3 regions of the Virgibacillus dakarensis genome follow, and region 1 is predicted to be linked to each of the others. Evidence: riboswitches for the same ligand, from Rfam matches in the RefSeq annotation. Region 1 holds a riboswitch; each other region holds the start of a gene.

Region 1 (10,257 bases):
CTTCCTTATCTTGATTTCACTTTTATCCAAAACCACCCAAAAATTCTAACCGGCTACAGTGACATTACCGTTTTACAAAATGTCCTGGCCCAGTATGCAAATTTAATTACATTCCAAAGTCTGTTGCTGATTGATTTTACCATGAACACGCCAGCTTATAATTATAATCAGTTTTTTTCTGCAACATCAGTATTAAGCGCACAAAGACAAATACAAAATCCTCCTGGAATCCCGCAAATAAGCAGAGTCCCGGGCAATGTGACCGGATCTATTGTTGGAGGCAACCTCACATCATTTGTAGGTACGCTTGGAACCCCTTACGAAATTGATACGAAAGGGAAAATCCTGCTGCTGGAAGAAACGCACGAGCCAATTAACATGGTTTACAGATATCTTAACCATCTTAAATTGGCAGGAAAATTTCAGGATTGCATTGGGATTGTACTTGGAGAATGTACGGAATGCCCGGTTGCTTACGGAACCTCCTATGAAGATCTGATTAATGATTTCCTTGTGCCACTTGGTAAACCATTGATGACCAATGTTACGACTGCACATGGCACGTATAAAGCGGCAATTCCAATTGGTGCAACCGTTAAACTGGATACGGTGAATAATACGTTGACAGTAATGGAGCCTGTGATTAGTTTGACTTAGTAGCTGTAACGCAGGTTAAAAAATATACTTTCAGAGTTTTTATGCTTATTTAGGTTTTTGGTAAAACATGATAAACTAAGCTTTGTTATCATACCGGTAAAGCTACCTATCCATTAGCATAATAAAACTGAGGTGATCTTTTGGAAAAATGGGATCTATACGATTATGACCGTAATAAGATTGGAAAGACACATACACGAGGTGAGCCACTGCCTGAAGGATGCTATCATATCGTTGTTCATGTATGGATTCAAAATGATCGGGGGAAACTCCTGCTATCAAAGCGGCATCCGAACAAGCATTATGGAAACCTGTGGGAGTGTACAGGGGGCTCCGTATTGACCGGGGAAACCAGCTTGGAAGGTGCTTTAAGAGAGACAAAAGAAGAACTGGGCATTGAGCTGAATCCAGAAAGTGGACAACTTCTTTTTAGCGAAGTGAGAAGCAATCACCATTCCGACAACTGGCTGTTTATCTCCAACGCTAAGCTTAATGATCTGGAATTTCAACCTGACGAAGTAATCGATGCTAAATGGGTAAGCAAAGATACATATGAAAAGATGATCCAAAAAGGGGAAATCGTTCCTACTCTGCAAAATTTTTTTAGTTTGTTGTCACGAAGCTAAAAGGAGGGTTAACCCTCCTTTTAGTGCAATTCCATTGTAACCAGAAAAACATCCTCATAGTCGGTAGCCTGCTGAATATCTTGCTCAGTTTCAATGCTTTGATAGGTAGTTATTCCATTTTTATCAGAATATACAGTAGAAGCAACGATTTTCTTCTTGTCTATAACAAGAGGCGCTGGTAATCCAGTTGGACCAGAGGCGTAAGACGTTGTTTCAATAGGAATAGCCTCTGATGTAAATGTTGATTGTTCGGCCGTATCTACCCCATTCGACATAATCGAGGAAGTCCATTGTACATGTTGATCGTCTATTTGCTGTGGAATGAATATGATACGAACGGGATCTTGCCCTTTTGATGGATCAATCGCCGTATTGAAGTCCAGTACGTGCCGATTAAATGTGCCATTCGTATAATAATCAACTGTACTATGTATTTCCTGAAGATCATCGTTATTTACTTCCAGGTCAAATGCGAATGCACCACCACTCATCAGATCAAGCAGGCCATTTTCAAATTCGGTTAAGTCAGCATCATTAAGCTGTGCATCCCCTTTTAGATCATTGCCACATGCGTTTAGGACAAAAACTAAACTTAACATAACCATTAAGCTAAATCGTTTCATGTATTCAGCCCCTTATAAAAAAGTATAAATATCTCAAACAAAAAAGAAAATTATAGCCTGCTGTTCATTTAGATAGCAGGCTGCGTTGATTAAACCAATTTGCCAAATTGTACTTTCCTATTCAATGCATGCATAATTGGAATTCCGATTGCCATCACAACAATTTCTCCTGCAGCAGTTGTCAGCCAGGTGAGCAGGAATGGGAAATCCAAAGCTACGTACAATTCAAAGGCAATGATAAACATATTAAATGTGAATACAAGTGTATTAACAATCATAAGAGCTAAATGGTTTTTAATGAATTTACCAAGCCAGATGGTAATTCCTAATGATAATGCTGAATGGGCCACACCAAACACCAAATCAAATACTCCTGTCGGGGAAAAGATGTTTGTTAACAGGACACCTGTAACAATCCCGGCAAAATACTTTTTATTAAAGACAACCAGGTGATTGAACACCTCCGGGATACGAAACTGCACATTCGAAAAGGCGAGCGGCGGAAAGATTAGTAATACTAATGAGACCGCAACATAAAGCGCCGCAATCACCGCATTTATTACCAGCGTTTTTAATTTCATCTTAGTCACTCCTTAGTTTTTTATCGTGGGATGGTTGCGAACCACGTGTTTGATACGGTTATCAAACCATTTCATTATAAATCTTTTTAAGAAAAAAGCAATAGTAATAATTAGTACCAGATCATAATACTATGTGTTAAAATAAGTTTAAAAGCGTTATTCCTGAGTCGATATTGTACGTGATAGCAGGGATAAGCTCTTACAGAAGAGGGGGATCGTTATGTATTATTTTGCAGCCTATGTTTTAAAAATAGTATTAAGCATTTTTGGCAGAATAAAAATTTATCATAAGGAAAATTTACCACAGTCTGGAGGGTATGTTATAGCTTGCACACATACAGGCTGGGTAGATATATTGTGGCTAGGAGTATCCGTATTGCCAACGAAAATTCATTATATGGCGAAAAAGGAGTTATTCCAAGCTGGTTTGTTAAATTGGTTGATGAGAAAGTTAAATGCCTTTCCCGTGGATCGGGAAAATCCCGGTCCGAGCTCCATTAAAATCCCGCGTAGATTACTGGCGGAAGGGGAAGTTGTCGGTATATTTCCAAGTGGTACGAGAACAAGTGATGAAGTGCCTTTGAAAAGAGGGGCAGTAACCATTGCGAGTCATTCAAAGGTTCCAATTGTACCTGTTGCTTATGTCGGTCCAAATAACTTTAAAGATTTGTTCAAGCGTAAAAAGCCAAGTATTATCTTCGGAGAGCCAATCTTTTTAGATACAGGGCTACCTAAAAAAGTTGCTTCTGAAGCGATGATGCATCAGCTGAATGATGAATTGAACAAATTGAAACAGGGACTTTATGGGTCAAGATGAATATAACGCCCTGTCGCTTGAAACCATCTGAAGCGACAGGGCGTTATATCGTTATATTAAGAAGATCCTTCCTCAATGGAACCTTTCTGTGAGCTGCTCTTTCCTGAAACAAACCATCCAATGACTGCTATAGCAAGAAGGATTCCCCAGAAGGTAATTTTCCAGCCAGTGCTATGGGCAAAGTGCTCATCCAGGATGCCTACATCCTTGTGACCAAGCGTAATAACAGCGAGTTTTACGCCAACCCAAGCAACAATTAAATAAGCTGTTGTTTCCAGCCCGGGGCGCTTGTCTAGAAGTGTAACAAACCAGTTTGCAGCAAACTTGATTAAGATTAAACCAGCAATCCCCGCAATAACTACAATTATAAATTGACCTCCGTCCATCCCGCCAAACGTCGGTAACGGTGTTTCAGGAAGGACTACGGCAAGTGCAACAGCTGCAAGAATCGAGTCAATTGCAAAGGCAAGATCGGCAACACCAATTTTGGCTACTGTAGGCCAAAAACCATTCCCGGTTGATACTTCTTTCTTCTTTTCCTTTCCAAATACATGCTTTAAACCCAAGTAAATAAGATAGGCTGCACCAATTGCTTGGACCTGCCACACATTTACTAGAAAAGATATCGCAAATAGGGCTGCGAACCTGAAAATAAACGCACCGATAATACCATAATTTATGGCACGTTTCTTTTGTTCATCTGGCAGGTGTTTAGCAATTACTGCCAGAACGAGTGCGTTGTCAGCAGATAATATACCCTCTAATCCGATTAGTACTAATAATGTCCATCCATATTCCAGCCAAAGTGAATCCATATCGACTGCTCCCTTCTCCAAATAAAAAAATAGAGACTTCTACCAGTTAATATGGTAAAGGCCTCAAAAAAAATACAAGACCTTTACCACATTGGCAAAGGTCTTGCTAACAACGCCGTAAGTTGCCGGTAAAGCCGAGAGTCTAAAACGCACTCTGTAATGACGACTTTACTGTTAAAGCTACTCCCCTTTGAAAATCTACTTTTATTTAACCATTTTTCTGAGAATATGTCAATTCGTAATGTAACCTTCTTTTGCCTCGATCATAATAGTCGTTTGTTGTAACGGGGCATTTTGATAGCTCTCTATCACCCCTTTTTCCAAAATAGATTCTTTCGTTACTGTTTTTTGTTTTAGCATAACGTCTACAGAACCGTTAAAGGGGAACACGTCCATCATGATAGTCTGATCGTTCATCCAAGCGACTTCTGCCTTTTTCTGTTTTAAGAAAGCAAATGAATCGGGGATAGGAATACCATCCTTAAAAAAAGGGTGTTCCTGTTCTTTGGCAGCTCCAGGTTCATTCAAACAAATATACAATGATACATTATCACAAAATTGCAGCAGCCCGTAATGAAAGTCGAAGCTTGCTTGGTCGAATGCGGGTAGTGATTGTTTGATCCGCTGCTGTCGCCTCTTTTCATGCTGAACAAATAACCGTGCTTCTTCTAGTGTGCTATTCTCCAAAAAGCGCGTGTAATGCCGGCTGCATAATAGACCTGCATAGGTATCGTTTTGTTCAACCTCATCAATTCCATGTTTGTAAAAAACGGTTTTCGGAAGTTCGGGGAAATCCAAGAATGTATATGGCCTGTTGCTTTTATCATTCCAGAATGGTTGTTTGTCTAGAAGTCTCCAGCCAAGATCATGATGATAAATAGCAAATTCAACTGCTTTTCTTACCCTATCTCCCTGAAAAAGTGCCTCTTGCCAATTCGCCGCGAGCTTGCCAGATATATGGGCATGGTTATCCTGTTCGATTAAAATATAACGATCCGAGTGATCCCGCACAATCAAGTTTATCCACCCTTTCCACCCCGCATTTTAAATTATTATACTCAAGTTTCGGAGTAAAAAAATCCGTTCAAACCCATATCAAATCAGGGTTTACTATCAAAAACAAATCAAAAAAATACAAAAAACACCCTATTCTTTGGTAAAATATAGGTAACGACACCAACCAAAGAAAGGATGTTTTCCTTGTCTACTATTTTACCAAATTCTAATGAAAATGAAAAATCAAATTCACGTATGCTGCGTTTTTTCACCCAAGCAAAAATTGGAACTTTCCTGCATCAGTCCAATATTCATAAGGAAAAGGGAGTTTCTGCTCGTATTATTGTTCAATTCATTTTTGCACTCGTTCTTCATGGCATGGGCTTTTCCCGGGCACTCGAATCCGAACGAATTCCAAAGCATTTTCAAAAGGATACTGTATACGACCTTTTGAAAAACCCTACGTATAACTGGCGTAAGTTTCTTGCATGTGTTGGATCATACCTCGTTATAAAGTACATTCTCCCATTAACGTCCAAGGACCGGGATCGTGTGCTGATCTTTGATGATTCTCTATTTAGTCGCAATCGGAGTAAGGTCGTTGAATTGCTTGCACGTGTTAAAGATCACACAACCGGGAGATATTTCAAAGGCTTCCGTATGCTTACACTCGGTTGGTCTGATGGAGCTACGTTTATGCCACTTGCTTTTTCGCTTTTAAGCTCCAAAAATGTTGCCTCTCGTTATCGAGAGATGGACTCGAAAATAGACAAGCGAACAGTCGGTTATCATAGACGCCAAGAGGCAACACAAAAGAGCACCGAAACAATGTTCAATCTTTTGGACTCCATTCATCCAAAAAAGCTTGGCGCGAAAACCGTTCTTTTTGATAGCTGGTTTGCTTATCCGGCAATCATATCGAAAATCGTGAAAAACTACCCTCTCCATGTTGTTTGTATGATTAAACGTTCTCCAAAGATTCACTATACATATGAAGGAGAGTCTTACACATTGAACCAACTTTACAAAAAGGTTCGCAAAAAGCGTGGTCGCGCCAAAATTCTTGCAAGCATCGTAGTTGGACTTGGTCACGATGACGAAAATGGCAATGAAATTCAGGCGCGGATTGTTTTCGTACGTGATCGAAACCGTTCCAAAAAGTGGCTTGCACTTTTAACAACCAACCTCGCCCATACGGAAGAAGATGCCATCCGAATTTATGGAAAGCGCTGGGAAATTGAGTGCTTTTTCAAGGTGGTCAAATCTCATTTGCGACTGGCCAAGGAGTTTCAATGTCAAAGCTACGATTCCATGACTGCACATACAACGATTGTCTTTCTGCGTTACATGATGTTGTCATTGAGCGCCCGTGAGGAAGAAGATCCCAAAACTCTTGGACAGCTGTTCTATATGTGCTGTGATGAGCTTGATGATCTTCGCTTTGCCGAAGCATTAATGACCATACTGGAAGTATTAGGATCCATGCTTGCGGAAGAATGTCTTCTAACGGATGAACAAATTAATGAATTTCTGGATCGCTTTTTTAACAAATTACCTGGATTCTTACGTAACCCGTTACTTAATCCAGGTGCAGCATGATATAAAATCACCTCTGTTCTATTTATACCATAGGTTGAGGTTTATTTATCATGTCCGATACTTGAGTTATTATAGCTCATTGCGTTTGTACCGTTCAAGCTGTACCGAAGATGTTAATAAAACAGCTAGCTATAAGTCAACCAGCAACAAAATCTTCTATAAACCTCGCTCCAACCCGGAAAAGTCTAGTTACTACATAATTTTTCTACTGTCACGGAACACTATAAAAAAATAAACAACGAGGAGGCTAAACGACTTGAAGGCTTCGGATTTATTTGTAAGGTGTTTAGAGAATGAGGGCGTAAAATATATTTTTGGTATTCCTGGTGAGGAAAATACGGATCTGGTTGATTCGCTCATTGGTTCTAATATTGAATTTATTGTTGTTCATCATGAACAAGCAGCAGCGTTTATGGCAGATGTCTACGGCCGACTTACCGGGAATCCTGGCGTTTGTTTAGCTACACTTGGGCCAGGTGCCACCAATCTGCTGACAGGAATTGGTGATGCTTATCTTGATCATGCGCCAGTTGTTGCCATTACAGGACAGGCCGGGCTTGAACGTATTCATAAGGAATCACATCAATATGTAGATATTATCGGTGTTTTTGAAGAAATAACGAAATGGAATCAGCAAATACGCGTTGCCCACACCATTCCGGAAATTATTCGGAAAGCATTTAAGACTGCTGTTTTGGAAAAGCCTGGTGCCGTTCATATTGAGCTTCCCGAGGATATTGCCATGACGGACACGAATGGGGAGGTGCTCCCTGTCACACCATTGCCAATATCACAACCGGCAGAGGATGAGGTAAGAAAGGCTGCAGAGAAGATCAATCAAGCAAAAAAGCCAATAATCCTGGCTGGAAACGGTGTGTTTCGCAATGATGCAGCCAAAGCATTAAGAGAATTTGCTGAAGCTAAAAATATTCCAGTTGTAAACACGTTTATGGCAAAGGGCATTCTCCCATCCGATCATCCGCTGACATTGTATACGGTTGGGATGCAGTCGAAAGACTATGTGCTGTGCGGCTTCGATCTTGCCGATTGTATTATCACAGTTGGATATGATTTTGTCGAGTATCTGCCAAAATACTGGAATGATGAGGCAATGAATAAAATTGTTCATATTGACAGTCTACCTGCAGAAATTGATGCCTATTATCCACTTGAGGCAGAGTTAGTAGGAAATGTAGGGGAGTCGTTAAAAGCATTAAGCCCCCATGTGAAAGCAAAAGAACTTTGGCCAGAAGTGAAAGCGTTGAAATCACAGCTTGTAGAAAAACTTCATGCATCTGATGAAGTATCAAGTAGTCCTGTGAAACCACAACGTATTATTGCTGATCTGAAAAAGGCAGAAAAAGGCGAAGCAATTGTTATTTCCGATGTCGGAGCACATAAATTATGGGTTGCTCGTCTGTATCAGCCGGAAAAACCGAATCATACGATCATTTCGAATGGCTGGGCAGCCATGGGTATTGCTGTTCCAGGGGCAATTGCAGCAAAACTTGCGAATCCGGATAAACCAGTAGTTGCTGTTACGGGTGATGGCGCTTTTCTAATGAATGGTGTTGAGTTAGCAACAGCAAAGCGGCTCGGGGTAGCTATGGTAATCGTTATTTTCCACGATGAAAAATATGGATTGATCGAATGGAAGCAGCTGAATAAATATGACCGGACAAATGCGATTGCTTTTACCGATCCAGACTTTTTAACGTTCGCTAAGAGCTTTGGTTGTAAGGGGATTAAGGTAAAACATTCAGATGAACTATTACCTGCCTTGGAAGAGGCACTTGCCAGCGAAACGATTGTATTAGTTGATGTAGATGTAGATTACTCAGAAAATGTCGAGCTAACCAAAACACTTGGTGATTATATTTGTAAACTATAATGCTAAGAGGCTGCACAAACCCCGTAATATTATTCGGGAAGTGACAGCACCTCAAGAATGGGAGGAACGCAAGATGACAAAGAAGTGGCAATTGTGGATTGGCGGGAAATGGCGGGAAGCCAAGGCATATGAACCTTTAAATAACCCGCATACGGAAGAAGAACTGGCACAAATTGGACAAGCGGAACCGGAGGATGCTGTGGAAGCCATTGTGGAGGCGCACGCTGCTTTTCAAAAATTCCGGTCCTACCCTGCACATGCACGCGCGAAAATTTTAGCTAAAGTTGTAACGATTATGGAAGAGCGCAGTGATGAGTGTGCCAAAATTATTGCGCTGGAGGGTGCTAAATCAATCCGCAATGCTCAGGAGGAAATAAGCCGTACTGTACAAACCTATCGTTTTTCCGCAGAGGCGGCCAAGAGCAATTACGGTGAACGAATTCCCATGGATGCGGCAGAGGGTGGCGAAAACCGTTTTGGTTTTACTAAACGAACCCCAATCGGTGTAGTAACAGCGATAACACCGTTTAATTTTCCATTTAATCTTGTTGCCCATAAAGTCGGACCCGCAATCGCTGCTGGGAATTCCATTGTGTTAAAACCCGCAGAACAAACCCCGTTAAGTTCATTGTTTCTTGCTGAGGTATTTAAGGAGGCTGGTCTTCCGGATGGGGTCTTGAATATTATTCCGGGTAAAGGGGATGTGCTAAGTGAGGCATTAACCACCCATCCACACGTAAAAAAGGTAACCTTTACCGGTAGCGTTGAGGTTGGGCATCTGATCCAGCAGCAAGCCGGCTTCCGGAAGCTGACACTTGAGCTTGGATCGAATTCTCCTTTTATTATTGACGAAGGGGTAGATATTGATAAAATCACTGAACGCAGTGTAATGGGGGCTTTTTCCTACAATGGTCAGGTATGTATTTCGGTTCAGCGAATCTATGTTCACCAATCATTGTATCACGACTTTTTAGAACGGTTTGTCACCCGAACGAAACAGCTGGTCGTTGGTTCACCGCTTGATGAGAAAACCAATATAACAGCAGTTATTTCAAAAAAATCGCTGGAACGCCTGCAAAGCTGGCTGACCGAAGCTGTGGAGGAAGGTGCTAAAATTGAATGTGGCGGCAATGTAAAGGGAAACGTTATGATGCCAACTGTTCTGACAAATGTAAATCGTGATTCCAAGGTATCCCGCTTTGAAGTTTTTGGTCCAATTGTCTGTATTTCTCCGTTCGATACGTTGGACGATGCGATTAATGAAGCCAATGATTCCCGGTATGGATTAAATTCAGGCGTAATGACTCCAAGCCTAGAGCGGGCGTTTTATGCGGCTGAACGTTTGGAAACAGGAGGCGTTATTGTAAATGATATTCCAACATACCGAATCGATAACATGCCTTACGGTGGCTGGAAGGACAGTGGTGTCGGCAGAGAGGGAGTCAAATATGCAATGGAAGAAATGATGGAGCAGAAATTTATCAGTATAAAAACAGGTGAATAATTGGGCGAAGTCAGTCCCGGTGACTTTATGCTTTATAAGTCACGGGACTTGCGTTTTTTAGGCAAAAAACAGATTACTTTCTATGTTATACTATATCTGTACAATCATATACTTATAGTGAAAAAAAATAGCTGCTTGAGAGAGGATG
Region 2 (10,257 bases), 1.8 Mb from region 1:
ACACCGTTTGTCCATTTCCGGTGTCATCACATTCCCTTTTTAAGTTTACAATGCTTTCACCAATCCACCATCAACGACAAGTGTCTGTCCGGTAACATAGGTGTTGGCTTGTGAGCATAAATAGACGACCATATTCGCAAATTCTTCAGGCTCTCCGTACCGCTTCATCGGTATCCCTTGCTCCGTCCTTTGCTTTAAGTCATCCACATTCATGTTTAATTTTTCTGCTGTTAATTTATCCAGGCTGGCAACACGATCAGTCGCGATTCTGCCAGGTCCGACGGTATTAATTAAAATATTATGTTCCGCAAGCTCCTGTGATAGCCCCTTCGCCAGGCCAACAATTCCTGCCCGAAACGTGTTTGACAAAATCAGATTATCCAATGTTTGCTTTATCGATGAAGAAGCAATGTTAACGATGTGTCCACGCTTTTGCTCCTGCATGTATGGCAGTACTTCCCGAATCGCCCGGACAAAGCTTAACAGGTTCAGTTCAAATGCATGTTGCCATGCTTCATCATCAAAATCCTGAAACATCCCGGCAGGTGGCCCACCAGCGTTGTTCACCAGAACATCAATGGTCCCATTTTTCTCAGCCGCTGAAGTGATTAATAGTTTAAGCTCATCTGGTTTCGTAATGTCACAGACCATATAGTCGACATTTTCATTACCAGTTTCTTTCCGTATCTCATTTTTTGCCTTCTTCAGTTCATCTTCGTTCCGGCTTGAAATAAAAACATGTGCACCTTCAGACGCAAACAATTGTGCAGTTGCTTTGCCTAATCCTTTGCTTGAGGCCATTACGACGACGGATTTTCCTTGTAAACCTAGATTCATTAGTATTGCCTCCTATTAATAGTTTTTTGACAGATTATTTTAGTTTTTGCTTTGTTTATCTAGATGTTCAGAACTGGGTGTTCATCTTAGTATGTATCAATAATCGCTTATTTGTAAATATTTTCGCATATCCAGTTTCATATCGGTTTTCCTAGCTGGGAGCCCATCTATCGGATTGACAACCCATCCCCGTCACTATATACTATTCTAAGAATATGAATACTGCATATTCATTCAAATACCGGGAGAGGTTCTTAGCTTAAACCCTCTATAAAAAACTAAGGACAGATGACACGATTATGAAGCCATGTGCCTCCTTGGGCCGTGGTTTTTTTGAAAGTAAAGAAAGTATATAGTTTTTAGCGATATTAATTCATGATCGAGAAGAGCCATGTCCAGCTCCAGCGCCCAGCAACTAGCAAACTTCACACTCCTTCACTACGATAAGTCAACATCGGTTCGCTTCCAGCTCACCGTGTTTCCTTTATCTCATTGCGGAGTGCTCCAGTTTGTACGTTGCTAAACGGGCGCTTCCGCTTTTCTTATTGCTTATAAACGAAAAGGAGGTTTTAAAATGGCAGGGAGACGCGATGATGAATTGAAGGATATCACCCTTTTAGGTAGCCAAGGAACAACTTATGCATTTGATTACACACCAGAGGTTTTGGAAACATTTGATAACAAACATCCTAACCGGGACTATTTTGTCAAATTCAATTGTCCGGAATTCACGACACTTTGCCCGAAAACAGGGCAGCCTGACTTCGGAACCGTGTACATTAGTTATATCCCCGATGAAAAAATGGTTGAAAGCAAATCGTTGAAACTATATCTTTTTAGCTTTCGTAATCATGGGGATTTTCATGAAGACAGCATGAATATTATTATGAACGACCTGATTGAACTAATGGATCCGCGGTATATTGAAGTGTGGGGGAAATTCACTCCACGCGGCGGAATATCAATTGATCCATATTGTAATTACGGAAAGCCTGGAACTAAATTTCTGCAAATGGCCGACCATCGGATAATGAATCATGATCTATACCCCGAAAAAATAGATAACCGCTAAGTAAATGAGGGTAGCTAAGTCCTTTTCTTAATAAAAGAAAGGGTTTTGGGTTATATGTTTGTCTATTTAAATGCATTATTTGTGGGACTTTTACTAATATCAAATATTCTAGGCGTAAAACTATTTAGTGTTGGGGGATTTATTTTGCCGGCTGCCGTTATTGTTTATGTGGTAACTTATCTGATTACTGATGTGATCGGTGAAGTCTACGGGAAAGCAGCTGCAAGAAGAACTGTACAGGCAGGTTTTGTAACACAGGTTATCGCATTGATCTTTATTTTTATTGCTATCCAGTTACCGGCAGCACCGGTGTTTGGAGCACAAACTGAATTCGAGCAAATCTTAGGCGGGAGTTTCCGTGTCATACTGGCAAGCTTGCTTTCTTACATCGCCAGTCAAAATCTCGATGTAACGATTTTCCATCGTTTAAAGGCAAAGCATGGCGAGAAAAAACTTTGGCTGCGGAATAATGTATCAACAATGACAAGCCAGTTAATCGATACTATAATTTTCATTACCATTGCCTTTTGGGGAACGGTTCCCGGAAGTGTTCTGTTAGGGATGATTATAACACAGTATGTATTTAAATTCTGCATTGCACTGGTTGACACACCGCTTGCATATTTACTGGTGAGGGTATGCAGAAAGTCAGCCAGCCATGCAACAAGTGAATTAGTCGCTGCAAAATAGAAAAATTTCAGAAACCAATTGACTTTAAACTGATTTTTTGCTAGATTGATAATAATAAGATAGTAACCAACTGCTAAATCTAATTGACTCTGCTGCTGAAGCAGGGCACATCCTTAGGTTATAACCAGTTATACAGGTAGGAACATGTTTATTTTGTGTTGCTTGTATGACTGGTTTTTGTTTTTTAAATGTAATGTCGGGAGGTCTTTTCATGGAGAATTTAATCGAGCTGGACAAAAGGTATTACATAGAGACTTGTAACTACGCTTTAATAGAGAATACAAGTCGGCTAACTGGCTGATATCTTCTATTCAGATTGTTACTGACTTCCCTGTAATATTCGCAAACAAAAGGATGGTTTTCCTGAAATATATGAATAACCTGGATAGGGCAAAATACATTTTAAATTAACGAAATATTAGCATTATGTGAGAATTGATTGGAGGGAAATGGATGAACAATGAGCAAAAGTTACTGAAAATCTTGGGAAATAAGGATGTGCTGGCGCTTGCTTTTGGCGCCATGATTGGCTGGGGCTGGGTGGTAACAGCGGGGTTATGGGTTACAGAGGCCGGGTCACTTGGTGCGATTCTTGCCTTCGCAATTGGTGGTATACTAGTAATTTTTGTTGGGCTTACTTATGCGGAACTAGCTTCAGCACTTCCGTTGGCAGGCGGTGAGCATGTCTATAGTTACAAAGCGATGGGACGGCTTGCCTCTTTTGTGACGACTTGGGCGATTATTCTTGGGTATGTATCAGTTGTAGCTTTTGAAGCTGTAGCACTGCCAACAGTTTTTGAATATTTGATTCCAAATTATAGTCAAGGATATTTATACACGATTGCCGGATGGGATGTTACCGCAACCTGGGCCGGTATTGGTATTGTAGGTTCATTGATTATCACCTGGATTAATTATCGTGGTATTAAGTTTTCTACAGCGATTATGTTTATTTTAACCTTATTGATTGCGATTGCAGGTATATTACTAATCACTGGGAGTACGGTTGGTGGAAACGTTACAAATATGCAGCCGTTATTTGAAAAAGGTATTGCCGGATTGTTGACGGTTATTATTATGACTCCGTTTATGTTTGTCGGTTTTGATGTCATTCCGCAAGCGGCTGAGGAAATCAATTTGCCGCAGAAACGAATTGGACAATTATTGATTTTTTCTGTTTTACTTGCAGTTGTCTGGTATATAGCTGTTATTTTTGGGGTTTCACGTATACTTACTCCTGCCGAAATCAGTGAGTCCAATTTGGTCACGGCCGATGCGATGGCTAAAGCATTTGGGGATAGCCAGTTAATGGGTAATATTCTTGTGCTTGGTGGTGTCGGCGGTATATTAACGAGCTGGATCGGATTCTATGTTGGTGGAAGCCGGGCGATCTATGCACTTGCTAATGCGGGTATGCTTCCGAAAAGCCTTGGGGAACTGCATCCGAAATATAAAACACCACATAAAGCAATCCTATTGATTGGAGGACTCTCGACTGTTTCTCCGTTACTTGGACGAAGAGCACTTGTATGGTTCGTTGATGCTGGTGGATTGGGACTTGTCGTTGCCTGGCTAATGGTAGCAATTTCATTTATCATTTTACGAAAAAAGGATCCGGATATGAAACGCCCATTTAAACTTCCAGGTGGCACCTTCCTTGGCTGGATCGCAGTAGTACTGGCACTCGGAATTTCCATACTATATATGCCTGGAATGCCTTCAGCCCTAGTCTGGCCTTATGAATGGGCGATCGTTGGATTATGGATTATCTTTGGAGCAATCCTTTATAAAGTATCCATCGTAAAGTATGGTAAGGAATATGCCGATGAACATATGAGAAAAGAGATTGATCGGATCGCCTAGCATCATTTTTAAAAGGGAACAATTGCCCATATCGGGTAGTTGTTTCTTTTTTGATTTTCTGTCTCCAACAAGATGAATGAGGATTTAAAATAATCTAAATAGTCATTGACATAAAAAAATGTCCTAATCTATAATGTAACTAACATAATGTCGACAATCGGCACGTTTTTAAAATTGTTCCGCATATAATTGAATATGCATGTTATATAGAAAGTACACTCCTAAAATTTTCTTTAACCTCCAGAAGAAATCGATTGTCGCAGCACTAATCCACAAAAAACTCACTTACTCTACTATAAACTATCATCCTAAAAATATTTGGCTGCAACATGGAAGCGCATTTAATCAAGAGAATGCTAGTTGGGTTCCGTTATACAGGACAGATTAATGTACGAGAGGATGAGATGGATATGTTAACATTTCCAATTACAGAATTTCAGGGGCGTTTAGCTAAAACAAAACAGCGAATGGCGAATGCCGGAGCTGATATTTTATTAGTGACAGATCCGGCGAACATGAATTACTTGACAGGATATGATGCCTGGTCGTTTTATGTTCATCAGTTGCTCATTTTGTTAATCGATGAAGACCAGCCAATTTGGGTCGGACGTGGTCAGGATGCCAGTGCAGCTGCCCATACAACTTGGCTCGACAAGGATCACATTATTCCATATGCCGACTACTACGTGCAGTCTGCAGAAAGACATCCAATGGACTTTGTCTGTGATCTGTTAAAGGGGCGAAAACAAGATAAACAATCGATCGCTGTAGAGCTTGACGCGTATTACTTTACTGCAAAAAGCTATATGCAATTGGTACAGGGATTACCAAATGCCTCGTTTACAGATGGTACGAATATGGTCAATTGGGTTCGGATTATTAAGTCAGAAAAGGAAATTTCTTATATGAAGCAGGCTGGGAAAATTGCGGAGAAGGCGATGCAAACGGCTTTTGACTCGATTAATTCAGGGGTAAGAGAATGTGACGTCGTAGCGGATATTGCTCATGCACAGATCAGCGGGCTAGAAGATTTTGGTGGAGATTATCCGGCAATTGTTCCATTGCTGCCAACTGGTGAGAAAACATCTGCCTGTCATTTGACTTGGACGGACGATAGGTTTAAACAGGGAGACCCGGTGATTATCGAATTAGCCGGCTGTTATAAGCGTTACCATTCACCACTTGCCCGAACTGCAGTAATCGGCATGCCATCCGAACAGATGCAATATGTTGCGGATTGTGTTGTTGAAGGATTGAACGCAGCGCTTGATGCAGTTAAACCGGGCATTACTTGTGAGGAACTGGAAATGGTCTGGCGAAAGGTCATTGAAAAAAACGGTATAAAAAAGGAATCGCGCATGGGTTACTCGATGGGGCTCAATTATCCGCCGGATTGGGGAGAGCATACAGCAAGTCTCAGGCCGGGAGATCGCACCGTACTTGAACCAAATATGACATTTCATTTAATCCCTGGTATTTGGATGGAAAATATGGGTGTGGAAATAAGTGAATCATTTCGTGTAACCGAAACTGGGTGTGAAATACTTGCTGACTTTCCACGTGAATTACTAATTAAACCAAATATTCGGCTTGCATAGGGACTGCTTTCGGTGACAGGTAGTACTCCTGTCACCATTCAATTAAATTCGGTGGTTTTCGGTCATTCAAGCCTTCTTCCAGATTATAGGCAGCAAGCTCTGACATTTTTAACTCTGTTTCAAAAGTAGACGATCCGATATGTGGGGTGGTCACAACATTTTTCATCTGCAACAGTGGATTGGTCACATCAACCGGTTCAGTCTCAAATACATCTAAGCCGGCTGCTGCAATTTCACCGTTTTGAAGTGCATGGATTAATTCCCGCTCCACGACTGTTTTGCCTCTGGAACCATTAATGAAGATGGACGACTTTTTCATCAGCTGAAATTCACGTCTTCCTATCATACCCTTTGTTTCTGGAGTTAGGGGAGTGATCAGGCAAACGAAATCGGATTTGCTAAGCAATGTGTCGAGACTGCAATAGGAAGCGGCAAATGTGTCCTCAACATCTGGCTTCCGTGTTCGGCTATAGTATAAAATATCCATATTAAAGCCGAATCGGGCTCGCTGTGCTATTGCTTTACCGATTCGCCCCATGCCGATAATGCCAATTGTTTTGTGGTGAACATCGGTGCCAAAATGTTCCGGCCCAACCGCTTCTTGTTTCCATTCGCCGTTTTTTACAAGCTGATCAAGTTCAGGTATTCGTCTTGCTGTTGCAATAAGAATACCGAATATCGTATCTGCCACCGTATCGGTAAGTACATCCGGCGTATTTGTCGCCATAATATTCCTCATGCTTAGCTGCTCCAAATCAAGATTATTGTAACCGACAGATACATTGCTGACGATTTTTAGATTAGGTGCTCGCTCTAGTAATTCGCGGTCAACAACCAACTCCAATCCGATAATCCCTTCCGTTTCATGTAAAAATTCCAGAAATCCCGGATCGGTTTTTGTATCGATGTTTTTAAAAAAGCGAACATCATACTTTCTTTGTAACGCTTCTAAAACAGGTTTTTCCAAGCGATTGTAAGCAATAATTTTTTTCCTCATCCTATTCCCCCCGTTTTGTTTCCTGCTATCCTAAAAATATCCTCTAATGATATAGAAGTCAATATGAAAATATAAAATTTAAAATAATTGGAATAGTAATTGACGATTGGAATAGTCTGAATTATGATGAATATATATTCGAGGAGGGAAGGCTGTGGTAGAGAAAAATCGAGCAATGCTTGACAGAGCAAACGCGATGATGAAAGAGCTTATAAAATGGCGCCGCTACCTCCATATGCACCCGGAATTAAGTTTTCAAGAAGTGCAGACATCAAAATTTGTTACCGAGGTGTTAGAAAAAATCCCAGGAATGCGGGTTGAAAAAGGGATAGGCTTTCCGACAGCAGTTGTTGGTACATTATCCTCTGGTTCGGGGCCGACTATTGCGATTCGTGCTGATATGGATGCATTGCCGATTCAGGAAGAAAATAATCATCACTACATATCACGACATAAGGGTGTCATGCATGCTTGCGGTCACGATGCTCACACTGCGATTTGCTTAGGCGTTGCCAGTTTACTAGGTGACATTTTCCAAGGTGATAAGATGCACGGAACCGTTAAATTTTTATTCCAGCCTGCTGAAGAGATGGCAGATATTGCTGGTTCAACAGGTGCACAATATATGATCAAAGCAGGCGTGTTGGATGATGTTGACTATATCATGGCACTGCACATGAGCCCGGAAAATCCGCTTGGCGAAGTGAAGATGCATGACGGTTACAGCATGGCCAATGTAGATGTGTTTGCTGCAACAGTATACGGTACTGGCGGACATGGGGCATATCCTCATTTAGGAACCGACCCGGTATGGATGCTTGGACCGGTATTACAATCTTTGCACGGAATAGTGGCGAGAAGAGTGTCTCCACTTGAAGCGGCAGTAATTAGTATTGGCAGTATTCATAGCGGTTCGGCGAGCAATGTCATTCCATCTGAAATAGAAGTAAAAGGAACCATTCGCAGCTATCATCCCGATGTCCGGAAAAAATTGCATGCCGAGCTGGGAAAGGCCTTTTCAGTAGTCGAGATTTTTAATGGAGATTATCAATTAACGATAACACCTGAAGATCCGGCATTAAAAAATGACGCTAAAGTTAATCACCATATTAAGCGAGTGATAAACGACCTGCATCCTGATTTTACGATTTTGGAAACCGCATTCGGTTTAGGAGGAGAAGATTTTGCACATATGACACAGGCTGTTCCAGGGGCAATGTTCTTTTTAGGATGTGCAGTTGAAGATGGAATAACTCGTGATTTACACACACCAAATTTTGATATTGATGAACAAGTCTTACCTGTTGGTGTATCAATTCTAGCAGAAGCTGCAAGGCGATATTTGCTGGACCATGAAGCCGATTGAGTTGTCTAATTTGTATTGATATGAAACGCACGCCACAACCCGTGTAATAACGAGGGTGGATCGGAACTCGCATGAAAGAAAGCAGGCAGAATCACCATCAAGAAAACCGCACACCAATCAATAAAGGGAGGTAAAACATGCCAGAGAAACCTGTTACCCTACGCGATATTTGGCAAGCACGAAAACGAATTACTTCCATTTCGGAAAAGACCCCATTAATATATTCTCCGGGACTATCCGAAATTGCCGGGACTTCTGTTCATCTGAAATTGGAAAATTTGAATGTGGGCGGTTCGTTCAAAATACGGGGGGCAGCAAATAAGATCCTCCATCTGACAGAGGAAGAACGAAAATGTGGAGTGACAACGTTCTCTACTGGAAATTTTGGGATGAGTGTTGCCTATATCGCAAGAAAACTGGATATTCATGCAACGATTTGTATTTCCAATCGGGTTCCCAAAGCGAAAGTAGAAACATTAAAACGTTCAGGGGCACATATTGAAATTTACGGCGACGCACAGGATGATGCCGAAAAGCGGAGTTATCAATTGGAGCAGGAAAAAGGGCTGACCGTAATCCATCCGTTTGACGACCCTGATGTCATTGCCGGCCAGGGAACTATCGGGTTGGAACTGCTTGATGAGTTACCGGAAATCGATACCGTGATAGGTGGATTATCAGGTGGCGGCCTCCATTCCGGTTTAGGAATTGCTCTAAAATCGACTGATCCGGAAATACAGGTTATCGGGTTATCAACAGCCAAGGGTGCTGCCATGTATGAGAGTATCAAGCAGGGTAAACCAGTCTCGATACAAGAAAATAACACCCTTGCTGATAGTTTGTTAGGCGGGATTGGCATTAATAACCGTTATACATTTAACATGGTGCAGCAATACGTTGATCAGATTGTTTTATTAACCGAAGAAGAATTTGCTCAGGGAATAGGGTTCATGCTCAGTAAACACCGGATGGTAATTGAAGGAGCAGCAGCATCTGGTATTGGAGCAATTTTAAATCATCAAATCCCTTTAGGTTCCCATGTAGTGGTTATCATTAGCGGAAACAGTGTCGATATGCCGGTCATTTTAGATGTTGCGGAAAGATATACATGTAACAAAGGGGAGGGCTTGCTTTGAGTAAAATATTATATAATAATCAGATTATCGGACGGAAAAATATGATTGACATCGAAGACCGAGGCTACCAATTTGGAGATGGAATCTATGAGGTTATCGGGGTTTATAATGGGACACCACTGATGTTGGATGACCATATGGAACGACTTGCAAGAAGTGCCAAAGAGGTAAGGCTTACACTGCCAAGTACGATAAATGAACTAAAAAATAAGCTTGTTCAACTGGTTGCAGCTAATGATTTAAATGAAGGTATTATTTACATGCAAATCACCAGGGGAACTGCCGCAAGATGGCACGAATTCCCCAAAAACGAAGTTCCACCCGTTACCATTGCCTATACACGAGCAGAAGAACGCATGACAGCTGTTGAGGACCAGGGTGCAGCGGCTGTCCTTGCGGAGGATATTCGCTGGCTGCGGTGTGATATTAAAACACTCAATTTGCTTCCCAATGTACTTGCCAAACAAAAAGCGGTTGAACATCAAGCCATCGAGGCCATCCTTCATCGCGGAAACACTGTTACTGAGGCAAGCGCATCAAATGTGTTCATCGTAAAAAATGGTGAATTGTACACTCATCCGGCAAATAATTTTATTTTGAATGGTATTACCAGGAAAAAGGTTTTGCAGTTAAGTAAAGGATTAAACCTGAAAGTGAATGAAACAACGTATTCAGTTGATGATTTATTGAAAGCAGAT
Region 3 (10,257 bases), 1.7 Mb from region 1:
GCATATGAAGAAAATACGGAGTAAATTTTTAACCGCCGTAGTACTTATCATTGGTATCGCAGTAATGTTTCCTGTGACCAATGCATTTGCAAGCACCAGCGGAAGTACCCCGGTAAACGTTGCCCATAGGGGGGCATCTGGACAGGCACCGGAGAATACGCTTGCCGCCTTTGACAAAGCAATCGAATTTAATGCGGATTACTTTGAACTTGATGTTCAGATGACGAAAGACGGAAAGTTAATTCTTATGCATGACACGACAGTAGATCGTACAACTGATGGCACTGGAGCAATTAAAGATCTTACCTTTGAAGAAATCAGACGACTAGACGCCGGAAGCTGGTTTGATCAATCATTTGCAGGGGAAACAGTTCCTACCCTCGGAGAAGCATTAGATCGCTACAAGGGGAAAATTGGTATTCTAATAGAATTAAAAAATCCGGAACTTTACCCGGGTATTGAACAGAAAGTAGCAGACGAACTATTGAAACGAAACATGGGGACAACGGATAACAGCGATATAATTGTTCAATCTTTTAATTGGGAATCTATTAAGCAGTTTCACGAAATACTGCCGTCAGTTTCAACCGGGGTGTTAATCAGTAATGCGCAGACAATTGAAGGTAAAATCACTAATGAACAGTTAACAAGCTTTCAAACGTATGCTGATTATGCTAATCCTAACAAAGGGTTACTAGATCAAGATACGGTTGATCGTATTCATCAGCATAAGCTAAAAACCTGGCCATACACTGTCACAGACAGAGAATGGGCTGTCAGACTTACAGAGTGGGGCGTCGATGGGATTATTACAGATTACCCAATACTTATAAATATGCCAGCTAGTGCAACTACCATTAAAACACTTGTCGAGCGTTTTGAAGGAAAAGAATTATCCAGTACCGAAGCACATTCGTTAAAAGTACACTTAACCGCAGTAACTCAGTATGAAGAAAAAGGATTGCATGAGAAAGTTATCAAGCACATGAACGGTTTTAATACACTGCTGAACCAACAAAAAGAAAATGGGTTGATTTCTGACCGGGCATTTAATGTACTGCTTGATGAGGCTACTTTTCTTATAGGAAAGTGGTAAGGGGTGGAATTTGGTTTCATGATGAAAACAGTAATCTAACATTATTTCAAGTTACCCCGTAACAGCGTGTTCGAATAATTGAATAAAATGGCAGAAAAATTGGAACAGCATCGTTTCAAGTATCAGAACATACTTCATCGGTTTTTTATAAAAAACAACACACAAGGAGGAATACAGGATGGGAATTAAAAAACAACTTGGCATTGGTATACTGTCCGCAACACTTGGATTAACAATGATAGGAGGAGGAACGTACGCATATTTCAGTGATGATGAAGTGACACAAAATACATTCGCAGCAGGTACCTTGGATCTGACTGCAGAGCCTACCGAAATTATCAATTTGGACAATATAAAACCTGGTGATCACATGGTTCGTACGTTTGAATTGCAAAACAATGGCACACTGGATATTGCAAAGGTATTGTTAGAAACCGACTATTCCATTATTGATGCTAAAAAAGATAACACAGATGACTTTGGCAAGTATATCGAAGTTGAGTTTCTATACAACGCTGATAAATTGGATGAAGTTATCTACAAAACAACGCTGGCAGAGCTAAAAAAGATGAAGCCTGAGACGATAAACAAACACATCTTTTACCCCCAATTTGGTGAAGAGGGGCTTCCCGCTGGCACTATTGACGACTTTGCAGTAAAGTTTAATTTTGTTGATAACGGAAAGGATCAAAATGAATTCCAAGGAGATACCTTAAAACTGGAATGGACATTTAAAGCAGAACAAACAACTGGTGAAGAAAAGTAAGAGTTTAATAGAAAAGTTTTAACCCCCACAACTTTAAAGTTGTGGGGGTTAAAATATTTTTCACTTGCTATTGACCTTTCTATTTACTAATTTGAATAGTTACGGTGTCGATAAGGAGTAATATTGATTTACATTAAGAGAGGGAACGAAACCAATTTCGCTATGGTTCGAAATACGAGATTTCACATACGATCATTCCCAGAATGTCGAACAAAAAAATTCATACCTTAGATGTCCTTATCAACCTAGTTTTATCTATTAGAGGATGTTCAAAAAGTCACCAAATGATAAGCGGCGAATCGTATCGCCCGCTTGCTTTTCCGCTCCTCATGTACCTTTTTATGTACACTCCGGTGCTCAAAGCTACGCCGCCTCGACCTTCTTGCTTCTCATCCGGCGACTTTTTGAACACGCACTATTAGGATATACCTAGGTTTTTTACTATAAAAAAATTATTTTTGGAATCCTTTCCAAACCTATAGAAATAATCCACCAAATTATCCTGCTTTACCAAGCAATCTACCCCAACAATTATTCAATATTACTGCTTCTCTTTCTCTTCACCATTTGTATTGCTAACACAATAATGACCAAACTAAGGCCAATCATATCTGTCCATAATCCGGGGATAACCAACGTTACTGCACCAATTACTGCCAAAATCCTGAGAGGTAAATGAACGTCTGTAAGTAAATATCCTTCCAATCCTGCTCCTAAGGCAATGATACCTAATGCTGCAGTGATAGTTACCCAAATAATCTCTAATGCACTTGTTCCTTGCATGAGCAATTCAGGAGAATATACAAAAACATATGGAACCAGAATACCAGCTGCTGCCAATTTTAAAGAATTAAAACCGGTTCGATTCGGATCACCCCCGGAAATTCCTGCACCAGCAAACGCGGCAAGCGCAACAGGGGGTGTTAAATTTGCCAAAATGCCGAAATAGAACACAAACATATGGGAAACAAAAGGATCGACACCAAACTTTACTAAGGCCGGTGCTGCCATGGAAGATGTAATGATATACGTTGGAATTGACGGTAATCCCATGCCTAAAATAATCGAAGCAAGCATGGTAAAAAACAATGTTAAAATAAGCGTGTTCTGACCCAATACAAGGATAGCGGTCGTCATTTTTAGTCCGAACCCTGTCAAAGATGCAACACCAACAATAATCCCTACCATGGCACATGCCATTGCTACGCCAAGTGCACTGCGCGTTCCCTCTTCCAGTGCCTGCACAATTTTCTTCGGACCTAATCGGGTTGTTTTTCTAAACATGGCAATGACAACGGTCGAAATAATCGCCCATGCAGCGGCATAAATCGGGGTAAAACCGCCAAATAACATATAGATTAAAATAACTAGCGGTATTAACAAATGTCCCCGTTCTTTGATAACTTGCTTCATATTTGGAAGGTCTTTGCGCGATAATCCCCTTAGGCCACGCTTTTTAGCACGAAGGTGAACAACCGTGATCACACCCATGTAGTAGAGAACCCCTGGAAGAACCGCAGCAAGAGCAATTTCGGCGTATGGTTTCCCTAATGTTTCCGCCATAATAAAAGCTGTGGCCCCCATTACCGGCGGAAGCACCTGACCGCCAACAGATGCAGCAGCTTCAACTGCACCAGAGAAGTTTTTCGAGTAGCCCGTCCGCTTCATCAAAGGTATCGTAAACGATCCAGTTGTCACAACATTTGCTATTGCAGAACCGTTAATCGATCCGAGAAATCCACTAGAAATGACAGCCACTTTTGCCGGTCCTCCCGACGTATGACCGGAAATTGCCATTGCAGCATCATTAAATAACTGCCCCATCCCTGTCCGATTCAAAAATGCACCAAATAAGACGAATAAGAAGATGTATGTAGCCGATACCCCGATCGCTGTCCCATATATCCCCTCTGTGGTTAAATACATATAAGTGGCTATATCATCTATTGCATACCCCCGATGTGCAATAACCCGAGGAAGGTATGGACCAAAATAAGCATAAAGTAAAAATAACGAGGCCAAAAGCGTTAACCCATTGCCAACAACACGACGCCCACCTTCAAGCACGAGAATGACAATGAGTATACTAAAAAGCAGGTCGTTTTGATTTGGCAACCCGGCTCGACTGACAATACCTGAATAATCGGCAAAAATATAGACGATAGTTGCAACAGACAATAACGCTAACAATAAGTCGACGACTGTTGCTCGTCTTTGTGGTGCTCTCTTGCGTGATGGATACAGCAAAAACACCAGGGCTAAAATAACACCGGTATGAAGGGCCCGATGTTTCAATGTAACTAATGGGCCGGTAAAAGAAGTAACAAGATGGAATAGTGCCAAGCCAACCGCTAAAAGCGTAACCATTCTAACCATCCATGGTATGTTCAAATTTCTGAATCTGGACTCTGAATCGTATTTCCCAACAAGCTGCTTTTTTTTCTCTTCTGTCAGTTCTTCAGAATGTTTAACCACTTGTCCGTTATGCATTTGGTCCATCCCTCCTTACAATCGCTTGATTTTCAGCCACAACCACTCATACATGCTAACCACTTTGTAATGAATCTGAACGTTAATATTATCAGGAACAACTTGTGAAAGTGGATATTTTTTCGTTTGTTGTTCAAGATAATAATTTGACATCGGAACATAGAAAAGCGAGTAATATGGAATGGTTCGTTCTATCCCTGTCACACGAACAAACTCATTCGCAAGGAATTCCACCTTCCCATCTGTATCAGGAGTACCAGCTCCGTAAGATTTATAGGTGGTAGATTTTAATAACAATTCACCGGTCTTTGTTATCATGTAAGTCTCTTCCCAAGGTGTTAACTCGACTGAATGTCTCCATCCAATTGTTACGTCCTCGTCTTTATCCCATGGAAAAAAGTACAACGAATTCCCTTTATTATTCGTTAGTAATAAACCGGATTGAACTGGAACCATCAGGATCCCAGCCACGACCAAAACCAATCCGCAATAAATGATGATATTTTTCAACATTGGAATGACCCTCTGTGAAGAAATATTTATTCCGTTATCCCCTGTTCATCAAAATACTTTTTCGCTCCCGGATGAAGTGGTGCCGGAAGATTTTGTAAGGCATCTTCGATATTTATGTCTTTTGCAGCGTTATGGGTATCTTTTAACTGATCAAGATTTTCAAATATCCCCTTTGTCATTTGATATGCCATCTCATCAGATACATCTTTATGGGTAAGCAATACATTGTTAACGCCAATTGTTGCGACATCATCTTCCATGTCGTATACGTCCTTTGGTACTGTTGTCGGAAAGAACGCATTGTAATCCTTTTGCATTTCCAAGACTTTATCTTCAGCAATTTCTACAACGACAATTTCCTTGTTTGTTTGCAGTTCCAAAACACCAGCATTCGGAAGTCCAGACGAAATAACAACCGCATCGATTGTCCCGTTTTGAATCCCTTCCACCCCTTCAGCGAACGATAGAAAGTCTTCCTCAATATCGTCATACGTCATGTCATATGCTTCCAACACTCGCTTCGCACTAATTTCAGTCCCTGAAGCGGGCGCTCCTACTGCAACATTTTTCCCTTTTAAATCTTCCACCGTTTTAATGCCTGATTCTTTGGTAGCAACGATCTGCAAGTAGTTTGGATATAATGAGGCAATCGATCGCAAATTTTTCTGTGCCCCTTGTTCTCTAAAGCTGTCGATCCCTTCATAGGCGTCGGCAGCAGCATCTCCCATGGAAAAACCAATTTCCGCTTTCCCTTGATTCAATGTTGTGGCATTGGCTGAAGAAGCTGCTGTTGACTGGCTATTGGCATTTGCCCCCATATCCTGGTAAATTTTTGCCATTGCCCCTCCAAGTGGATAATAGACACCGGAAGAGCCACCAGTAAGAATCGTGATAAACTCACCTTTCAGTGGCTGGTCGTTGTCACTGCCAGCATCATTATCACCATTTTCACCATCACTATTTTTGTTACAAGCACTTAAAGCAACTATAAATACAACGAATAAACATAGAGCCGGAAATAATTTTTTCACTATTTTCCCCTCCCTTTGGCTTATATTTTTAAGATGTGTACATGCTGATCGGGTATTAATAATGATTATGCAAGTTTACTGAATTTCATGATTGTCCTGGTCAGCTTGGCCACCTTTTAAAAAAGCGTCAAAAAAAAGAAAGGATATGCAGATAGCATCCTTTCTTTCCGTAGCAATAAACAAATCTCTTATATTCAGTGTCTTTTATACTCCCCGCTTATTTCCCCATAGGTAAGTATGGAGCTGGGGCAACACCCGAACATTTTTTAAGGCCTTACTTTCCATTACCTTTTGTACTAACCAGTCGTACCGATTTAACAGATAGTGCAGTAGCTTATCGTCATCTACATTTTCCGTTTGATCATTGCCAACTTGCAGAAATAGCGGAACATCTGGATATCGCAAATGAACCCTCTTCGCATACTCTAAATCAGTCAAATCAAAAATAACAATCTTTAAACTGCAGGATCCTTTCTGTTTTTCCTTTAATGAAGCAATCATATTATCAAGGATAGCAAAATTTGTTTTCATTTTAGAACTGGGCGGCTTTGGCGATAGGGTTAGCTCATCAATATTGACAAACCAAGGCTGCCACTTGCTTCCTTGTGTCTCAAGGGCGATTTTTATCTGGTTTGCTTGTAATAAATCAACAAAGGCTCCCAGTCCAGAAAGCAAAGCGGGATTGCCGCCAGATATAGTTACATGCGCAAAACGGCCACCTGCCTGCTGATTTAGTTCCTGCCAAATCTTCTCTGGCTCCATCAAGTTAATCTTCTCTTTTTCTGAGCCATCCCAAGTGAATTTCGAATCACACCATGAGCAAGCGTAATCACAGCCCGCGGTTCGAACAAACATGGTTTTTTGCCCAATTACCATTCCTTCCCCTTGAATCGTTGGGCCGAAAATTTCCAGAATAGGCAGTTTCAACGTTCCGCTCCCCCTTTTGGTCGATAGATACAATAACTAGTCGGGGTTTCGCGTAGAAAGACTTGCAGGCATACCGGTTTATTTGCCAACGTTTCTAAATGCCCCTGTATAATATCGTAAATGCTTCTCGCCACCACCTCGGTTGTCGGAAAATAGTCTCCCTGAGCATCTAAAAACGCAGGATCCTTATTCAACGTGGAATGATCAAAACGATTATGGATTAAATCTTTGATCGTTTTAAAATTGATCAGAAAACCAGTGGAATCCAGTGTATTACCAGCAATCGTTACGTTTACAAAATACGTATGGCCATGGGTATACTGACACTTTCCAGCCTCCTCGTCTGCAATATAATGGGCGGCGGCAAAGTGAAAATCTTTATTTAACTCATACAAAAAGTTATGGGCAGGAACGGGATAGATTTGTTGGATCATTTCGTCACCTCATCTCCCCGGCGCATTTCATATTGCTCTAACCCTTTTTGACGGAGTTTGCAGGAAGGGCATTCCCCGCAACCTTCTCCTTTAATCCCGTTGTAGCAAGTTAATGTATGCTCTTTTACAAATTCAAACGCACCAAGCTGATCACTTAATTCCCATACTTCCGACTTATCCCGCCACATTAATGGTGTATGTATCAAAAATTGATCATCCATCGACAAATTTAAGGTTACATTAAGGGATTTGATAAAACTATCCCGACAATCCGGGTAACCACTAAAATCGGTTTGACTTACTCCGGTAATAATATGTTTGGCACCGGTTTGTTTTGCGAGAACAGCAGCAAAGGATAGAAATAACAAATTCCTGCCAGGCACAAATGTTGACGGCATCCCCTCGTCATCTGTAATTTCGATATCATCGCGTGTTAAGGCATTTGGTGCCAATTGGTTTAACAGAGTCATGTCCAGTTCATGTTGCCGGACGTTTAATACATCACAAATCTCTTTTGCGCATTCCAGCTCTGCAATATGGCGCTGCCCATATTGAAATGTCACTGCTTCGACATGCGCAAACTCCCTCAACGCCCAAAACAGACATGTCGTGCTATCCTGTCCGCCACTAAAAACAACTACTGCATTTTGATTATCCATTTCTTTTCCCCTCTCCTTTTGTTAAAAGGAAGAGATTCAAACATTCACCATAAAAAAAGACAGCACTAAGAAGCACGCTGCCTTGTCTCCCTAGTTTTTTATAGAGGGATGGTTTCGAACCTCTCCTGCTTACATGCAGATTTTTGATTTAATTGCATATCTAGCTTAGCATGTATGAAAATTCCTGTCACGTGGATAGAAGCTTATTGGTATTAGAAATAACAAGATTTTGACGTATAATACTCTTCCATTTTATTAGTTCCTTAAGTAAAATACGTAGCACATCCATTTAAAATTAGTACGTGCCACACTCTGAAAATATTATAGTGCTAACAAAAAAAATATCTTTTATTGGCATTGATTTTTCTGGGCAAGTTCTCCCCTTTTTTTAAATAAACATTGACTCTATCTTCTAATTTTGCTATTTTATAAATAATCGGAATATTTATAATCAACTATTATGGCCTTTTTCATAATATTTTACCCATTTGAAACGCCTCACATATTTCAGTAAGGAGAGATCACCAGATGAGAAAAATCTATACGAACGGAAATTTTTACACGTTCGATCAAGTAAAACCTGCCGTTGAAGCGGTTGTTGTGGAAAATGGCAGATTTATTGACATGGGAACTACCGAAGACATGGTACTCAACTGGCAACGTCAGGAGGTTAAAACTATTGATTTACATGGAAAAACAGTAACTCCAGGGTTAATCGATAGTCACTTGCACCTTTCAGCAGTTGCCCAAAATTTTCTTAACCTGGATTTAACCAGTGTTACATCCAAACAGGAAATCTTCCGGAAAATTCAGCAGAAAGCGAGGACACTAAGCGAAGGGGAATGGTTACAGGGAAGAGGCTGGGATGAAAATCTTTTTATCGAAGGTTGTATTCCAACGATTGAGGAACTAGACAAAGCTTGTCCATCTCATCCGCTATTTCTTTCACGAGTATGTGGCCATGCTGCACTAGTAAATAGTAAGGCGCTAGAGGTTTGTCATTACCATCCATCGATGACGATACCTGAAGGCGGAACTATTGTGATTGACGAACAAACGAAGAAGCCAACCGGTTTACTGTTAGAATCGGCTGCCGATCTTATAACCCAACATATACCTGAAAGAACGTATGATGAACTGAAAAATACCTTAAGACAGGCGATACAATTTGCCATCACAAAAGGGCTAACAAGTGTCCATACAAATGACCCGCTTTTTTTAGGTGGACTTAATCAAACGTATAAGCTTTACAATGAGTTGCTGAACAAGGAGCAACTAGGACTCCGCTGTAATCTATTAATCAATCATGAGTTTTTGAAAGATCTCAGGGAAAATGGAATGTATGCTGGTTACGGAAATGAAACATTGCAAATAGGTGCGATAAAGATTTTTGCCGATGGTGCACTTGGCAGGAGAACTGCCTTATTATCAGAACCTTATAGTGATGCACCCGATGAATATGGGAAAGCTATGTTTGATCAAGACACACTTTACGAGATTGTTAAAAATGCTCGCTCGCTTTCGATGCCAACTGCCGTACATACGATTGGTGACCAAGCACTTGAAAATGTATTGGATGTTTTGGATCAATTTCCGCCAGTTGCATACCGTGACAGGATTATTCATGTACAAGTGGCACACAACGAACTCATCAAACGTCTGGCAACACCAAGCCGGATTGCAGACATTCAGCCCCGTTTTGTTGTCGGTGACTTTCCTTGGGTGGAGGACCGGCTTGGTGAAGAACGAATTAAGCTTGCCTATGCCTGGAAAACGTTAATCGAATCTGGAGTTATTTGTGCAGGAGGCTCTGATGCACCAGTCGAACCGGTTGACCCGCTCCTGGGAATCCATGCTGCAGTCACAAGAAAGGTTCCCGGACAAACCCATAATGGCTGGAATGCAAAGGAAAAGCTTACAATGACGGAAGCTTTTCACTTATTTACGAAAATGGGTGCCTATCCGACAAATGAAGAAACAGTAAAGGGAACTATTTCACGCGGGAAACTGGCAGACATGACCGTTTACTCCGCTAATCCATTTAAGATGGAAGACCCAGATGCATTATTGAACACGGATATCGAAATGACCATTATTAATGGGGACGTAAAATACGAAAAAAGTCTGGTACCACAGGACCAATAGGAGGGGGATAATTTTATGGGTGATATATTACAGGCCATCACATCGTTCCTATGGGGGCTCCCCCTCATCTTGACCATTCTCTTTGCCGGAGTATATTTTACAATAGGAAGTAAACTGTTTCAGTTCGCTTATTTACCACATATTTTAAAAGAAACACTCATGAAGGTGTTTAAAAAGAAGGAATCTGACGCCGAAT

Evidence for each region. Region 1 has a riboswitch for preQ1 ahead of CZ382_RS11180 (QueT transporter family protein). Riboswitches for the same ligand answer to the same signal wherever they lie in the genome.
Region 2: another riboswitch for preQ1. It lies ahead of queF (preQ(1) synthase); the one in region 1 lies ahead of CZ382_RS11180 (QueT transporter family protein).
Region 3: another riboswitch for preQ1. It lies ahead of queC (7-cyano-7-deazaguanine synthase QueC); the one in region 1 lies ahead of CZ382_RS11180 (QueT transporter family protein).

Annotation. Positions count from the first base shown of each region.
Region 1 covers NZ_LT732554.1:323,014-333,270, reverse strand. Annotated here, with positions in the region: gene CZ382_RS11195 (S66 peptidase family protein) at 1-657, shown strand, start outside; gene CZ382_RS11190 (NUDIX hydrolase) at 798-1,283, shown strand; gene CZ382_RS11185 (hypothetical protein) at 1,304-1,906, opposite strand; gene CZ382_RS11180 (QueT transporter family protein) at 1,996-2,487, opposite strand; PreQ1 riboswitch class I at 2,494-2,538, opposite strand; gene CZ382_RS11175 (lysophospholipid acyltransferase family protein) at 2,708-3,304, shown strand; gene CZ382_RS11170 (TerC family protein) at 3,361-4,119, opposite strand; gene CZ382_RS11165 (DUF3891 family protein) at 4,351-5,130, opposite strand; gene CZ382_RS11160 (IS4 family transposase) at 5,320-6,714, shown strand; gene CZ382_RS11155 (acetolactate synthase large subunit) at 6,971-8,605, shown strand; gene CZ382_RS11150 (aldehyde dehydrogenase family protein) at 8,679-10,109, shown strand.
Region 2 covers NZ_LT732554.1:2,092,847-2,103,103, forward strand. Annotated here, with positions in the region: partial or broken gene CZ382_RS19515 (N-acetylmannosamine-6-phosphate 2-epimerase) at 1-39, opposite strand, end outside; gene CZ382_RS19520 (SDR family oxidoreductase) at 46-837, opposite strand; PreQ1 riboswitch class I at 1,079-1,125, shown strand; gene queF (preQ(1) synthase) at 1,412-1,909, shown strand; gene CZ382_RS19530 (queuosine precursor transporter) at 1,964-2,599, shown strand; gene CZ382_RS19535 (APC family permease) at 3,053-4,462, shown strand; gene CZ382_RS19540 (M24 family metallopeptidase) at 4,873-6,060, shown strand; gene CZ382_RS19545 (2-hydroxyacid dehydrogenase) at 6,092-7,057, opposite strand; gene CZ382_RS19550 (M20 metallopeptidase family protein) at 7,233-8,423, shown strand; gene CZ382_RS19555 (pyridoxal-phosphate dependent enzyme) at 8,561-9,559, shown strand; gene dat (D-amino-acid transaminase) at 9,556-10,257, shown strand, end outside.
Region 3 covers NZ_LT732554.1:2,007,287-2,017,543, reverse strand. Annotated here, with positions in the region: gene CZ382_RS19205 (glycerophosphodiester phosphodiesterase) at 5-1,096, shown strand; gene CZ382_RS19200 (CalY family protein) at 1,275-1,862, shown strand; gene CZ382_RS19195 (TRAP transporter permease) at 2,394-4,352, opposite strand; gene CZ382_RS19190 (DUF1850 domain-containing protein) at 4,368-4,865, opposite strand; gene CZ382_RS19185 (TAXI family TRAP transporter solute-binding subunit) at 4,892-5,896, opposite strand; gene queE (7-carboxy-7-deazaguanine synthase QueE) at 6,101-6,823, opposite strand; gene queD (6-carboxytetrahydropterin synthase QueD) at 6,820-7,257, opposite strand; gene queC (7-cyano-7-deazaguanine synthase QueC) at 7,254-7,916, opposite strand; PreQ1 riboswitch class I at 8,001-8,045, opposite strand; gene CZ382_RS19165 (amidohydrolase) at 8,445-10,061, shown strand; gene CZ382_RS19160 (alanine/glycine:cation symporter family protein) at 10,077-10,257, shown strand, end outside.